DNA from 3 places in the Ruegeria sp. CG8 genome. Region 3 is predicted to be linked to each of the others. Evidence: riboswitches for the same ligand, from Rfam matches in the RefSeq annotation. Region 3 holds a riboswitch; each other region holds the start of a gene.
What was found. A riboswitch is a leader RNA that binds a small molecule or an ion and turns the genes downstream of it on or off. The one in region 3 is predicted to bind cobalamin.
Positions count from the first base shown of each region.

Region 1: another riboswitch for cobalamin. It lies ahead of ACR0EF_RS16120 (DUF1636 family protein); the one in region 3 lies ahead of ACR0EF_RS08810 (CbtB domain-containing protein).
Region 2: another riboswitch for cobalamin. It lies ahead of ACR0EF_RS12900 (hypothetical protein); the one in region 3 lies ahead of ACR0EF_RS08810 (CbtB domain-containing protein).

Region 1 is NZ_JBQFRA010000005.1:243,801-248,983, forward strand. It holds gene ACR0EF_RS16105 (FecCD family ABC transporter permease) at 1-699, opposite strand, end outside; gene ACR0EF_RS16110 (ABC transporter substrate-binding protein) at 700-1,653, opposite strand; gene ACR0EF_RS16115 (ABC transporter ATP-binding protein) at 1,655-2,455, opposite strand; gene ACR0EF_RS16120 (DUF1636 family protein) at 2,452-2,850, opposite strand; cobalamin riboswitch at 2,954-3,161, opposite strand; gene ACR0EF_RS16125 (hypothetical protein) at 3,807-4,106, shown strand; gene ACR0EF_RS16130 (hypothetical protein) at 4,431-4,769, shown strand; gene ACR0EF_RS16135 (hypothetical protein) at 4,825-5,183, shown strand, end outside.
Region 2 is NZ_JBQFRA010000003.1:549,515-554,697, reverse strand. It holds gene ACR0EF_RS12910 (alpha/beta hydrolase family protein) at 1-788, opposite strand, end outside; gene ACR0EF_RS12905 (TetR/AcrR family transcriptional regulator) at 873-1,445, shown strand; cobalamin riboswitch at 1,474-1,691, shown strand; gene ACR0EF_RS12900 (hypothetical protein) at 1,778-2,185, shown strand; gene ACR0EF_RS12895 (protein-tyrosine phosphatase family protein) at 2,189-2,692, opposite strand; gene ACR0EF_RS12890 (DNA polymerase III subunit gamma/tau) at 2,848-4,602, shown strand; gene ACR0EF_RS12885 (YbaB/EbfC family nucleoid-associated protein) at 4,689-5,033, shown strand; gene recR (recombination mediator RecR) at 5,080-5,183, shown strand, end outside.
Region 3 is NZ_JBQFRA010000002.1:559,971-565,153, forward strand. It holds gene cobM (precorrin-4 C(11)-methyltransferase) at 1-42, shown strand, start outside; gene ACR0EF_RS08795 (cobyrinic acid a,c-diamide synthase CobB) at 35-1,351, shown strand; gene cobA (uroporphyrinogen-III C-methyltransferase) at 1,348-2,076, shown strand; gene cobF (precorrin-6A synthase (deacetylating)) at 2,069-2,812, shown strand; cobalamin riboswitch at 2,856-3,064, shown strand; gene ACR0EF_RS08810 (CbtB domain-containing protein) at 3,101-3,271, shown strand; gene ACR0EF_RS08815 (CbtA family protein) at 3,276-3,974, shown strand; gene ACR0EF_RS08820 (hypothetical protein) at 4,039-4,533, shown strand; gene ACR0EF_RS08825 (DUF1636 family protein) at 4,521-4,865, opposite strand; gene ACR0EF_RS08830 (DUF302 domain-containing protein) at 5,010-5,183, shown strand, end outside.

The DNA.
Region 1 (5,183 bases), on a different contig from region 3:
CATCGCATTCAGCCTGGCGGCCTGAAGCCAAAACCAAGTACCGCATGGCAGCAGGATCGCCAGCGGGTAGATCAGGTATGACCATTGAGCCAATCCCAACCCGCCCAACATCCAGAACACGACCGTATGAGCCGCCTTGGGATCGCCGAGGAAAATCAGAATGTTGGCGCCAGCCATGATGACGAAAGAAACCGCCACACCGGTCAGGACCAGGCGGTCCGCGCTTGTGGCGCCGGCCCAGCGGGCAACGCTCAGGACCGTCAGCGTGGCCGCCAGGGCGCCCAGAAACGCCATGACCGGCACGGTCAGAAGCCCCAGAAACAAGCCGGTATGCATCAAGGCAAGAATGGCTCCAAACGCGCCGCCGGCCGAAATGCCCAGCAGGTGCGGATCGGCCAGCGGGTTTCTTGTGACCGCCTGGAGGGTGGCCCCGACAATCGCCAGTCCGGCCCCGACCATGACGGCAAGCAAGGCGCGCGGAAAACGGATTTCCCAGATAATCGCGGCGCGGCCCTTTGACCATGTCGGCTCGTCCGAGGATAGGCCGGCTTCGTGCAGCAACACTCCCCAGACGGTCTTGGTGGGCACCGAAATGGCCCCCACCGAGATCGCAAAGGATAAGGACGCGACCAACACGACTAGTCCCACCAGCATCGCCGCCCAGAGCGGTAGTACCCGGCGCGCCCGCACTACGCGCATTTAGTTGCCGACCGAGGCAGCCGGGCCCCAAAAGCCATGGGCGAGCTTCCGAACCGCCTTGATGTTGCGCGGTCCGGGTGTGGCCTCGACATATTCCAGAACCACGAAACGATCGTTCTTGACCGCGTCCAGATCTGCAAACGCAGGATTATTGACCATGAAGTCCCGCTTCTGCTCGGCGGTGACGTCGCCATAATTGACGATCACAATGACTTCGGGGTTGCGATCGACGACTTCCTCCCAGGTGACGGTCGCCCAGCTTTTCTCGAAATCATCCATGATGTTGACGCCGCCTGCGGCCTCGATCAGAGCGGTCGGCATGGCATAGGGGCCGGCTGTGAACGGCGTATCCTCGCCGCTGTCGTAGACAAAGACACGCGGCGGTTCGCCCGAAGGATTCAGGCCAGAGGTGATCTCAGCAAGTTCGGCCTTGTACCCCTGAACCAGCTTTTGCGCCCTGTCTTCGACACCGAAGATACGACCGAGATTCAGCAGATCGTTGTACATGTCACCCATGCTGGCTTTGGGCTTGTCGCCAATGTGGATGCAGCTTTCAGTCAGTTCGTAGACTTTGATCCCGAAGGGCTCGAGCGTCTCCGGCGTCACCTCGCCACCCACTTTCATCCCGTAGTTCCAGCCTGCGAAATAGAAATCGGCATCTGCGCCGACCAGCACCTCTTTGCTGGGATATTTGGCCGGCAGCTCGGGCAGTTGCTGCACTCCGGCGCGCATGTCTTCGTCCAACGTCTTCCAGCCGGAAATGCCGGTATATCCCACCATCCGGTCGGCCAAGCCCAGCACCAGCATCATTTCCGTCAGGTTCACGTCGTTCGAGACCGCCGCCTTGGGCGGTTCGTCAAAGGTGACGGTTCGATTGCAACTTTGCACGGTGGTTTCCGCGGTCGCGGTGTTGGTGGCCAAAGCAAGGCCCAGGGCCAGGGTGGTCGGTTTCATTTCAAGCTTCCTTCTGGTTGGGGGTGGGGAGTTGATAGGTCAGGTGAGGTTTGTGACTGAGGCTGAGCTGCTCTTGCCGGGCGGTGACTTCGAACGTGTCAGAGACCAGCCTGTCACTCAGCACTGTCTGGGGTGGGCCAAAGCCGCAGGGTCGACCGTTCTTCAGAACCAGAACACGGTCGCAGACATCGGCAGCCAAGTTCAGGTCGTGCAGCGAGGTGACGATCGTCAGGTCGAGGTCCCGGATCAGCCGCAACACCTCTAGCTGGTGGCGGATGTCCAGGTGGTTGGTAGGCTCGTCCAGCACAAGAATCCGGGGTTCCTGGGCAAGGGCGCGCGCGACCATCACACGCTGACGCTCGCCGCCGGACAGAGTGGCCAGCCCACGGTCGGTAAACCCGTCCAGATCCATTCGGTGCAGCGCGGATTCGATGATCTGGTGGTCACGACTGCCGGGCGTGGACAGGCCCAACCGGTGCGGCACCCGCCCCAACGCCACGATGTCGCGCACGGTCAGCGCGAAATCCGAGGGCTGCTCCTGCAGCACGGCGGCTACCTGACGCGCCAGCGCCCGGGGGGCCATTCTTTTGACGGATCCGCCGTCCACCAGAATGTCGCCCGAGGACGGACGGTGATAGCCGTAGATCATCCGCAGAAGGGTTGTCTTGCCGGCACCGTTCGGCCCCACAACCCCCATGACCTGCCCGCGCATCAGCGCAAAACTGGTCTCGTGCAGCACCAACGGCGCTCGTTTTCGCGGCGCCCAAGTGACGGCATCCACCGACAGCAAAGGCGCGCTCATGAGGCGCAATCCGCATCTTCCGAAGACGCAGCCATCGCGGCTGGAATGCGGGCCAGTGTTGCGTGGCGAAGCCCGGCCGGGCGGTCGACCGAGCTGCACCATCCATCGCGCAACTGCTGGTACAGCCGGGCGAATTCCACCAATGCCCCGGTCTCTTCAGACGTAATACCGCCAACCAGGTAAGATGCCTTGCCCGGCCCGTGATAGGCGACGGTACAGGGTCGGGTGCACCCGGCCATGCAGGCGGCACCGGAAACGTCAAAACCTGCCAAACAGTCGTCTTCGGCCAGCGCGGCGCGCAATCGTCCGATCAGGTCAGGCCCGGGGCGTGCGGCTGCGCCCTTGGGTCGGCAAGATAGGCAAACCGTGATGTGATGTGTTGATTGTCGGTTCATTTCGCCCTCCGCGAAATCGCGGGGCGGAAAGGGAACCAGTCATGTCAGCGGCGTAAGCCGAAAATGCCATCTTGGCCTCCTTCCGGGACACCCCGCCCGGGTTGAGTTGCGTTTGATGATGGCAGGTCTCCTGACTCGCGGTGTATGGCTTGCCCCGCCTTCCCAGACCTATCGGCCCAGTGGCATCCGGGGGTCGCACACCGCCTACAGTTGCGGGGGCAGTCACGGCATTGGCGTCAGAACGGCGCCGCACCGTATTCCCATTTACCCGACCGCCGAAACGATCGGGAACCATCAGCGCCAATCTCATCCATGAATCGAGTTGCACTGTCAACGACTTACTGGGCGGGTGCGTAATGGAGGTATCCAGGCGACCCTTCGGCACCGCCTGAGCGACAGACCGGGCGGCTAATTACGTCGTTTTGACCAAATGACTTAAGATAGCCCGGAAGGTCCCGAAACACGGCGGCGCAAGCGGGCTGACTGCCAAGCCTCCGTGAGCGGCCTCGCCCTTTCCCTTTGATTGCAGAAGCCTATTGTTGCCAAGCTTACAAAATTTACGCGCGGAAAAATCATTGATTTATCTTGTGATTGATTCAAACATACGAATTCGACACAACTTTAGCTTTACCTCCGTTGTTGTCGCTGTCGCCCGTTTCGTCGGGCCCTTCCGACTGCTGGAGTGAGTGCTGGCAGTCGGAAGGCATTTCACGAAGATCAGCGTTGGGAGGACGCGGTGCCCGGACTTAACGTACGAACCCTTCCTCGAAACTTCGCACCGGTTTTTGCCCATGACGTCATTGCGTCAGCACGCTTTGTTTACGGTCCCGGGGATCGGCAGAATTTCTGTCTGCCAGCCATGTCTTTGGCGGCAAAACCGGGGACCGCATAGACGCAGGCGCGCAAAATAAAACCACCTATTCCACAAGCATCAGCAAACCCAAGAGGAGAAGAAAGTGATTAACAAAGTCATGATGATTTCAGGCGCGACGTGTTTCGCACTGCTAGCGGCCTGTGACGACACCAGCACGTCAAGCACACCTGCCGAACTGACGCCCGCTCAACAGGCGTGTCTGCGAGACGTGGCCAAAACAACCAACAATCCGCAAGTGGTCGTGCTCTCATCCGCGTTCAGCGAGGCTGGAACACAAGTCACCGTTGGGGTTGGAGAGGATCGGGCTCCGTGGAATTGTATTGCCTATAGTGATGGCGCGACAGCTGGTATCGAGTTCCTGGGCGACGAAGGCGCGTTGTGACCCGTTTTATGCCTAGTTGAAATCGGCTGTGCTGCGCTTGCTTGATACGCAGAGGTCCGGCTTGGTCTGCAGAATAACCATCATCGCGTTTGCGACCCTTTACCTGTTGGCGTTGTTTGCGTTCCTGACGGGCACTTTTGGCTGGTTCGGACAGGAACGAGACCCATTGTCCGGCGTGTTCCTTTTGCCGCTGGGTCTGCCTTGGGTCCTTGCGGTGGACCTTTTCTCAGAGGTCGCCAAACCGTGGTTCGCAGCGATAGCACCGGTGCTCAACCTGTTGGCACTGGTTTTGATATGCAGATGGGCACGTGGTTTGCGCCAGGAATGAAGGCGGAACTCTTTCCCGCAAAATGGGAGGAAAACATGGGAAAAGTGATCTTGGGGCTTGTGATCGGGCTCATCCTCGGCGTGGTTGGAGCGATGACCTTGGGCGGCGGGGCCGCGATGGGTGTCGGCGTTGCGACAGGCTTGTCCGCCGGTGTGTGCACCACATTGAAGGGAGCTCAGGCCGAGAACCTGATCACCGCCGAGCAAGCAGATCAGATCCTCAATCGCGTGAACTCCGAGATGGCATCATTGCAAGGAATTGAAACGACGGACGAGATCGTCGGCAGCGCACAGGCATGCGATGAATTTCTGGCAAAGTTGCGGGAAGCGAAGTGAGGTTTCTGCTCACCGGAAACACAACACTTAGGATAGACCAACAGAGGACCTGCTCATGAAACGCAGTTTTTTGAACCTTTTAACTCCCGCCCTTGCGCTCAGCGGAACAGCCGCGCTGGCCATGTCAGACGCCGACGACGCGTGTATCGACCATCTGCGGCAGGTCGGTGGACCGGACGGTCAGTCCGGCACGATCGAAAGCTCACAGTTCTCGGAAGCCGGCACGCTCGTCATGCTGCGTGACGCGGGCGGAACACTTTGGCGTTGCATTGCGTACAAGGATGGAAGCATCGGCGAGATGTCGGTTGTCGAGGCGATGGATGATGGTGGCGGAGCCATGGACGGCGCTTCCGGGTCTACAGGTAGCCAGCGCGTCAAATTCGATGCCGGGTCCACCGGCGCCGAGCTCGTCGG
Region 2 (5,183 bases), on a different contig from region 3:
AGTCCGAAATCCTTCGGCTGCAACAAACGCCGACGGGCGGTCGGACCATAGAGTTCAGACAGCCGCCAGACCGCGGGCGGTGGCACAGTCTGGTCATCCTCGAACGCAATGATATCCGCCGTGGCGTTCGCCCGACTCCAATCCGCCTGGGGAAGCGTGTCTCCCAATTCGGGCAGATAGCTGGTGGGCGATGTACACCACTTGCGCCATTGCCAATAGACGCCCGCCGGCAAATCGGCTCCGAATCCCAGAAGTTTCCCCGGCAGGTACCCCAGAAGACGCACCAGAGGTGGCACGTGGCCATACCAGAACAGAGTCGCCAAGCCCTTGTAGGGCCACGGGTGATCGGCCACCGTCACCAAACCTGCGCACACACAGATCATCCGGTCGATCTGTTCGATTTCCGGTTGCAGCGGACCCAGCATTCCACCGACCGAATGCCCGATCACCCACAGTTTTGCCTGCGGGTATCGACGGTGCATCTCGGCACGCGCTGCGGGCATGTCGATCAGCGCCCAGTCCGCCATCGTGGCCTTCGAGTCTTTCAGCCGCCCGGTCAGCGAATGCTCGAAATCCCGGTAATCATATGTCAGGCAAGCCATACCGCGCTCGGCGGCCAGCCAGCGAGCAAAGTGCTGATAGTAGTCACGTGGCACTCCTGTTGCGCCGTTCAGCACAACAACGGTTTGCGGCTCGACCGCCGGAGTGTAAAGCCGCGCCGCCAGCTGGGTCTGGCCCGACGGAAACTTAAAGTCTTCCACGTCAACCGCGTGCTGCGAATCCAACATCTTTGCCTCCAAACACTCTGGACCGATCGGTCTAATACTTTGTGTCTGGACCAATTGGTCTAGGCCTGTCAATATTTGGCCTGCATGACCCAACGTCCACCAAACACCAAAGATCGCCTGATCGTGACTGCCGCCCGACTGTTCCAGCGCTCGGGCTATAACGGTGTCGGTCTGGCGGAATTGCTGGCCGAAGCGCAAGCCCCCAAGGGTTCGCTTTATCACCATTTTCCAAAGGGCAAGCCGGATCTGGCCCTGGCGGCGGCCAGTTGGGCCTCGGACGGGATGTTGAGCATGATCGCTGCGGCATTCGACGACGCCGCGGATTTTCGCGACGGGGTCACCACCCTGTGCCACAAGATCGCGAAGCTGTTCGACACCTCGGCCCAATGGGAGACCTGCCCGATCGCCGCCACCCTGTTCGAAAGCCCCGACAACCGCGCGTTTCGGGAACATGCAGACCGTCTGTATGAAAGCTGGATCATCGAAGTTCGAAACCACGCCGCGCGGTTCGGAGTTTCCGACCCTGAAAATGCTGCGGACACCCTGTTCATCGTGATGCAAGGCGGCTGGCAATTGGCCCGTGCCCGCAGGGATTCGAATGTGCTGCGCAGACTGCCTGATCTGTTCCCTTGGGCCTCACTCCGGCAACCGGGCTGAAACCGTCTTGACTCGATCTCGGATACACCGCTAGCGATGAGGGGATGGTTCCCGTGCCGTTTCGGTCCGGGATGAAAAGGGAACACGGTGCGGTCCAACCCGGAACTCCGGAGCGGACCAAGGCCGCGACTGCCCCCGCAACTGTAGGCGGAGAGCGATGCCTAAATACCACTGACCGCAAGGTTGGGAAGGTTGGCAAAGCAAAGACCCGCAAGTCAGGAGACCTGCCATCAAACGTGAAACCGAAACTCGGACGGGGTGTCCGGGCAGGGTCTGGCCTTGAAACCGGCGTCTGTCCAAATCCACCTCGCCCAGCGCGCGGAGGGCGCAACATGATTTGGAAGACCGACACCCATGAATTCGCGGCAACAATCTGCCAGCGCACCGGAAAGACCTGCCCGGCACTGGCGCGCATGGCACGGGCCATCGCGCAGGCAATGGCGACGGCGCAGGCGGCAACATCCCCCGACTTCCAAGTGGAAGGCAGCAGCGAACTGGCCCATTGCGAACATGGCTGCACGGCGCGGTTCGATGCACGTCCCGAACGGATCCGCGTGTATTGCGGAGCGGCCGCCGACACCCCACCCGACTGCCTTGATACCTTTGCCGACATGCTGTTTGACGACCAGCGCGACGCCCTGCCCGCACAGGTCATTGGTGATCGACCCTGTGCGATGCTGCAGGCCACGGCGATCATGCCCGTGGTCAGGGCCGAGCGCGAGTTCCGCGCAACCGCCTGAAGGTCAGGTCGCCAGTGCCTCGCGCGCCGGGGCGATGGCCCAGTCCATCTGAGCATCGGTTTCGACCGCGCAGGGGCGTACGGCCCGCAGGCGTTTCAGGGCTTGTTCCGGCTGCTCGCCGCTTTCGATCATCAGACGCAGGACAACCATGCCAGACCGCCCGCAACCGCCCCGGCAGTGGACCAGTACCCGCCCGCCGCCCGACAGCGCATGGCGGGCGGCGGCACTGACTTCGGGCCAGCGGCCGGATATCTCGGTCAACGGCGCCGAGAAGTCGGCGACCGGCAGATGCGCCCACCGACAGGCGCGCCGATGGATGTCACAACCCAATTCGCCCGCACCCACGGCAACCAGTTCGGCAAGGGTTGTCATCGAAATCACCAGCCCCGGCGCCCAGGCTGAAATCAGGTCCAGGTCTCCCTCATAGTCGCCGCCACCGCCGGGAACCGAGGTCAGGGCCAGCGTACCGCCGCCCACCTGCAATGCATGAACCACAAGATTTGTCATCAGACGTTCCCCCCGAAACTGGCTGATTGAACTTGATCCGCGCAGTATGCCTCACACCGCGCGCTCGCCAAAGCGAAAAACCTGCACCGGCGCTGTGGACGCGGGGCACCGGGAACTCTACCCTGCATCGTCAGTACGAATCCGTCAGAGCAGACATGACCACACAGTCCAGCCCCGCCTATCAGGTTCTCGCCCGAAAATACCGCCCGGAAACCTTTGCCGACCTGGTCGGTCAGGATGCCATGGTGCGCACGCTGAAAAACGCGTTCGAGGCGGACCGGATCGCGCAGGCCTTCATCATGACCGGCATCCGCGGCACCGGCAAGACGACCACGGCCCGGATCATCGCCAAGGGCATGAACTGCATCGGACCCGACGGCAATGGCGGCCCAACGACCGAACCCTGCGGCCAGTGCGAGCATTGCGTGGCCATCATGGAAGGTCGCCATGTGGACGTGCTGGAAATGGACGCCGCCAGCCGCACCGGCGTGAACGACATCCGAGAGATCATCGACAGCGTGCGCTATCGCGCCGCCAGCGCGCGGTACAAGATCTACATCATCGACGAAGTCCACATGCTGTCGACCAGCGCCTTCAACGCGCTGTTGAAAACGCTGGAGGAACCGCCCGAGCATGTGAAATTCATCTTCGCCACGACCGAGATCCGCAAGGTTCCGGTCACCGTGCTGTCGCGCTGCCAACGGTTCGACCTGCGCCGGATCGAGCCCGAAGTGATGATCGGCCTGCTGCGCAAGATCGCCACCGCCGAGGGCGCGGAAATCTCGGATGACGCGCTGGCACTGATCACCCGCGCCGCCGAAGGCTCGGCCCGGGATGCGACCTCGCTGCTGGATCAGGCAATCAGCCATGGTGCCGGCGAAACCACCGCCGACCAGGTGCGCGCGATGCTGGGACTGGCCGACCGGGGCCGCGTGCTGGACCTGGTGGACATGATCCTGCGCGGCGATGCGGCCGGGGCCCTGACCGAACTGGGCGCGCAATATGCCGAGGGCGCCGACCCGCTGGCGGTGTTGCGCGATCTGGCCGAAATCACGCATTGGGTCTCGGTGGTGAAGATCACCCCCGACGCAGCCGAAGATCCCACCGTCTCGCCCGATGAACGCACCCGCGGCCAGCAGATGGCCGAGGCGCTGCCGATGCGGGCGCTGACCCGGATGTGGCAGATGCTGCTGAAGGCACTAGAGGAAGTCTCGGCCGCCCCCAACGCCATGATGGCCGCGGAAATGGCGGTGATCCGCCTGACCCATGTGGCCGATCTGCCCAGCCCGGAAGAGTTGATCAAGCGCCTTCAGGACAGCCCTCCGCCGCCCGTCGGCGGGCCGGGGGGCGGCGTTCCGGTCGCCGGAAACGGTGCACCGCCCGTGACCGCGACGGCCTCGGCCCACGCGCCGGCCCCGCGCGGTGCGGGCGGTGCGCCGACGGCAGCGCTGGCCCAGGACGTGCAGACCGCGCTGGCGCGTTTTCCAACTTTCGAGCATGTGGTCGAGCTGATCCGCGCCAACCGCGACGTGAAACTGCTGGTCGAGGTCGAGAACGGCGTCCGCCTCGTCTCGTACCAGCCGGGCCGGATCGAGTTCACGCCCACCGAAAAGGCGCCCACCGACCTGGCCGCGCGGCTCGGGTCCGCGCTGCAGCGCTGGACCGGCAATCGCTGGGCGGTCTCAATCGTCTCGGACGGCGACGCGCCCACCATCGCCGAACTGCGCGACGCGGCCGAGCTGGCGCTGAAGGCCAAGGCCGAAGAGCACCCTTTGGTGCAGGCGGTTCTGACTCAGTTCCCCAAGGCCCGCATCACCCGGATCGAAACACCCGAGGACCGTGCGGCCAAGGTCGAAACCGAAGCCCTGCCCGAGGTCGAAGACGAATGGGACCCGTTCGAGGAAGACTGATCATCCGCGCAGATGGCGCGCTGCCCTTGTGAAGAACGCGGACGGCCCGTATCTAGGCCGCAAATCGAATGACAGGAGACATACAGATGCTCAAAGGACTCGGCGGTCTGGGCGACATGGCCAAGATGATGAAATCCGCGCAGGAACTGCAGACTAAGATGGCGCAGATGCAGGAAGAGCTGAACACCATCATGGTCGTCGGCGAATCCGGCGCGGGCCTGGTCAAGGCCACGGCCTCGGCCAAGGGCGAACTGAAAGGTCTGGACATCGACCCCTCGATTTTCAACAGCGACGACAAGGAAGTGGTCGAGGACCTGATCCTGGCCGCAATCAAGGACGCGCAGACCAAAGCCGCCGAGCGGTCGCAGGAAGAAATGGCCAAGCTGACCGAAAGCATGGGCCTGCCGGCGGACATCAAGCTGCCGTTCTGATCTTCGCCCCTCAAACCCCCGCCGCCAAAGCCACGCAGGACAGGCCATGAGTTCGAACAGTGACATCGACGCCCTGATCGATCTGATGGCCAAGCTGCCGGGGCTGGGACCGCGCTCGGCCCGGCGGGCGGTGCTGCACCTGATCCGCAA
Region 3 (5,183 bases):
GCCGACAGCCCGTGGTCGAGTTGGAGTCACGGCGATGACTAACCCGCCCGGACTGCTGATCTCGGCCCCATCCTCGGGGACCGGCAAGACCACGGTGATGCTAGGCCTGCTGCGCGCTCTGGCCGAGGACGGGCTGACCGTGCAGCCCTTCAAGAGCGGTCCCGACTATATCGACCCGGCCTTTCACCGGGCGGCGGCGGGGCGGGCCTCGTTCAACCTGGACAGTTGGGCGATGGGCGCGCCGTTGCTGGGCGCGATTGCGGCGCAGGCCAAAGGTGCCGACATCGTGGTGGCCGAAGGGTCGATGGGCCTGTTCGACGGTGTCGCCAAGCCGGGCGAGCAGGGCCACGGGTCCAGCGCCGAGACCGCGCTGCGCATGGGCTGGCCGGTGGTTCTGGTGCTGGATGTGGGCGGTCAGGCGCAATCGGCCGCCGCTACGGCGCTGGGGTTCCGGATGTACAACCCCGACCTGCCCTTTGCCGGCGTGATTCTGAACCGCTGCGCCAGCCCGCGCCACGAACGCCTGACCCGTCTGGGGATGGAGCGCGCGGGCCTGCCGGTTCTGGGCGTATTGCCCCGGCGCGGCGACCTGACCCTGCCCGAGCGGCATCTTGGCCTGATCCAGGCGGTCGAGCACCCCGACTTGGAAAGCGCGATTGCCGGATACGCGGCCTTTCTGCGCGAGCATGTGGATCTGGAGGCGATCAAGCGGGCGGCCTCCTCGGGCCCGATGGGGCCGTCGTCGGCCGCGCTGCCGCGCCCTCCGGCGCAACGGATCGCGCTGGCTCGGGACGCGGCGTTTTCCTTTACCTATCCGCATCTTCTGGAAGGCTGGCGGGCGGCCGGGGCCGAGATCGTGCCGTTTTCTCCGCTGGCGGACGAGGCGCCGGCCCGGGATGCCGATCTGGTCTGGTTGCCCGGCGGGTACCCCGAACTGCACGCCGGAACCCTGGCTGCGGCAGAACGGTTCCTGACCTGCTTGCGCAAACATGCCGAAACGCGGCCCGTACATGGCGAATGCGGCGGCTACATGGCCCTGGGCGAAGGGCTGATCGACAAGGACGGCACCCGCCACCGGATGGCCGGGCTGCTGGGCCTGGTCACCTCGTACGAGAAGCGCAAGTTCAACCTGGGCTATCGCCGGGCCGAGTTGCTGGTCGACATGCCCGGGTTCTCGGCCGGAACCGCCCTGCGAGGGCACGAGTTCCACTATTCCTCGATCGTCGAGCAGCCCGACGCGCCCCTGGCGCGGGTTTTTGACGCCGAAGGCGCCGAAGGCCCGCAGACCGGATCGCGCCGCGGACATGTCACCGGTACGTTCTTCCATCTGATCGCAGAGGCCAGCGCATGAGCGGTTTCGTTTCCTTCATCGGGTCCGGCCCCGGCGACCCGGAGTTGTTGACACTCAAGGCCGTGGACCGGCTGCAGAAGGCCGACGCGGTTCTGTTCGACGATCTCAGCAGCGGGCCGATCCTGAGCCATGCGCGCAAGGACGCCGACCTTGTGGGCGTGGGCAAGCGCGCCGGGCGGCCCTCGCCCAAGCAGGACCATGTCAGCCGCCTACTGGTGGAATACGCCCAGACCGGCCAACGGATCGTGCGGCTGAAATCGGGCGATGGCGGCCTGTTCGGACGCCTCGAGGAGGAACTGGTGGCACTGCGCGCTGCCGGGATCGCGTACGAGATCATTCCGGGCATCCCCTCGGCCATTGCGGCGGCTGCGGCGGCGGGCATCCCGCTGACCCGGCGCCTGACCGCGCGGCGGGTGCAGTTCGTCACCGGCCACGATGTCAGCGGCAAGCTGCCCGAGGATCTGAACCTGCCCGCGCTGGCCGACCCGGGCGCGACGACCGTGGTGTTCATGGGCAAGCGCACCTTTCCCCTGCTGGCGCAGGCGCTGCACGCGCATGGGCTGCCGCTGGACACCCCAGCGCTGATGGCCGAGTCGGTTTCGACGCCTGAGCAATCGCTGCACCGGTCCACCGTCGGCGCACTGGCTGAGCGTCTGGGCTCCGAGATCGGCACCGCGCCGGCGCTGATCCTTTATGGTCCGCTGGCGGAGTACGACGATGATTGATCTGGTCTTGATCGGGATCGGCACCGGCAACCCGGACCACGTGACCTTTCAGGGCGCGCAGGCGATCCGCGCGGCCGATATGATCCTGATCCCGCGCAAGGGCGCCAACAAGGCCGATCTGGCCGGCGTGCGCGAGGAAATCATCCGCAAGGTCACCGACACACCGCCCCAAATCGCCTATTTCGACATCCCCGAGCGCCGGTCGCAGGATGGCTACCTGCGCGGCGTGGATGAATGGCACGACGCAATCGCCCTGCGCTGGCAGGAAGCGATGGCCCGGCACCCCGACGCGCGCACGGTCGCCCTGCTGATCTGGGGCGACCCGTCGCTCTATGACAGCTCGCTGCGAATCGCGGCGCGGCTGGACCCGCAGCCGAACACGACGGTGATCCCCGGCATCACGGCGCTGCAGGCGCTGACGGCGGCCCATGCCATGCCAATCAATGAGATCGGCGCGCCCTATCTGGTCACCACCGGCCGGCGCATCCGCGACGAGGGCTGGCCCAGCGACGCCGATACGGTTGCGGTGATGCTGGATGGCGAATGTTCGTTCCAGACGCTGGACATGGCCGATTTTGACATCTGGTGGGGGGCTTACGTGGGCATGCCCGAGCAGGTCCTGATCAAAGGTCCGCTGGCGGATGTGGCCGACAAGATTTTGCGCACCCGCGCCGAGGCCCGCGGCCGGCACGGGTGGATCATGGATATCTATGTTCTGAAAAAGCGCGGGAATTGACGCGAAACGTCGCAAATGGCGATTGCGCCACAGCGGCATTCACGTCTAAATGGACGGGTCTGGTCCTGCCGGAGACATCCGGATGCTAAGAGGGAATTTGGTGCGGCCTGCGCGCAGGTCAAATCCAAAGCCGCCCCCGCGACTGTAAGCGGTGAGCCCTGTTCAACCAGCCACTCCCGATCCGTTCGGGGGGAAGGCGAACAGAGGCGCTGACCCGCAAGCCAGGAGACCTGCCAGGCGAACAATGAAACACCGGCCGTCGGGTGCGGCGGCACAGGAGGACAGAAAATGACGACACAAACGCAAACCGCATCAACGGCACGCGCTGGCATTCTTTCGGCAGTGTTCGCGGCAGCCCTGGGCCTGGGGATCATCACCCTGGCCGGTCACGTTCAGGCATCGGCGCTGCATGACGCCGCGCATGACGTGCGCCACGCAACCGGCTTCCCCTGCCACTAAACCAATGTTCAGTCGCATTCTGACCAGCGCGTTGTTCGCTGGTGCTGCAGCCGGGTTGATCGTCGCCCTGCTGCAGTTGGTATTCGTGCAGCCCGTGTTGCTGCATGCTGAACTCTATGAATCCGGAGAGCTGGTGCATTTCGGAGCCGAAGCCGTCTCGGCCCATCCCGAACTGCCGGGCATGTTCTCGGACCTGACCCGCGACGGGCTGAGCGTGGTGTTCACCATGCTGACCTATACCGGCTATGCGCTGGTTCTGGTCGCCCTGATGTCGCTGGCCGAAGCGCAAGGCCACCCGGTTGACGGGCGCACGGGCGTGCTGTGGGGCCTGGCCGGTTTCATCGCCTTTCACCTGGCGCCGGGCTTCACCCTGGCCCCCGAGGTTCCGGGTGTTGCCGCAGCCGATGTGTTCGCGCGGCAGATCTGGTGGTGGGCAACCGTCGCGGCTGCTGGTGTGGCCATGTGGCTGATCGCCTTTGGTGGCAACATCGTCAGCTATCTGGTTGCGGCCGTGCTGTTGATGGCCCCGCACCTGATCGGCGCGCCGGAACCCGACGTGTTCACCGGGCCGGTTCCGACCGAGATCGGGGCCCTGTTCGCAGCACGCGCCTTTGGCGTCGGCCTTGTGGCCTGGGTGCTGCTGGGTTCGTTTGCCGGGTATTTCTGGCAAAGCGAGGGCAAGCGCGTCGAAGCCGCGGCCTGATCCCCGAAATCCCACGACCCGCCGGCGCCCAACCGGCGGGTCATTTGCTTTTCAAGGAAACATGATGACACGCTCGCTTGCTCTTTTCGCGATCGGTCTGGTCTTTGGTGGGGGTGCCGGGTTCGTGCTGGCCGCGGCCAACGGCGTCACCTTCGATGGCCACGACCATGCCGACCCCGCCCAACATGGCGGCCATCACGCCGAGGCCATGGCCCATGACCATAGCACCGCCATCAACCTGCCCGCCGGACCGGACGCGCCGGGGCTGGAGATCGCCGTCTCCCCCGACCCGATGGCGGGTTGGAACCTGCATGTGATGCCAAAAAACTTCCGCTTCTCGCCGGAGCACGCCTCGCTGGACGACAAGCCCGGCGAAGGCCATGCGCATGTCTATGTAAACGGCGTCAAGCTGGCACGGCTTTATGGCAACTGGATGCACATCCCGGACCTGCCCAAGGGCGAAACCACCATCGAGGTCTCGCTGAACGCCAACAGCCACAGCCCGCTGGCCGTGGATGGGGTGCCGGTCAGCGCCTCGGTCACGGTTCAGGTGGACTGAAACGCGGGGATCCGCGCCCGCAGACACAAGCGAAGCCGCCCGCACGGCCGGGCGTCTTCGATCCAGCCATTCGGGCTGTTCAGAATGGTCCGACAGGTCGCCGCAATGTCATCGGCATCGGCGACCGGATTGATTCCCGAAAACACGTAGGACGCAAGGCTCTCCCCCTGCATCGCCACCACGGTCGGCTCCTCGCACCCGCTGAAACAGGCATGCTCGGCAACCTCGACCTGCCCGTCCAGTCCCGCAGCGCGCAGAGCGCCAGATACGGCCTGACGCTCGGCCGGCAAGTCGCGCTCGCCCGCGCAGCTGCTGCAGATCAAAACACGCATGCCCCTCGCCTGCCTTTTCCGTTTCACACTGTCGCTTGTGCGGGTTTCGCACCCCCGGCGCAAGCCCGCCGCCCACGATATTGTGACTGTACGCACCCGGGAATTCGGGAAGACTTGGGCCAACTACGACCTGGAGAGCCCGTGATGAAACGTCTTATGTTTTTCCTCGGCCTGCTGGCGCTGCCCGCGCTTGCTGCCGATATCGAACCGCGGCCGGGTTGGGCCGTCCACCCGACGACCAAGACCCATGACGCGCTGGTGGCCGACACGATCGCAGCGGTCAAGGCAAACGGTCTGATCGTGGTCACCCAGGCCGGT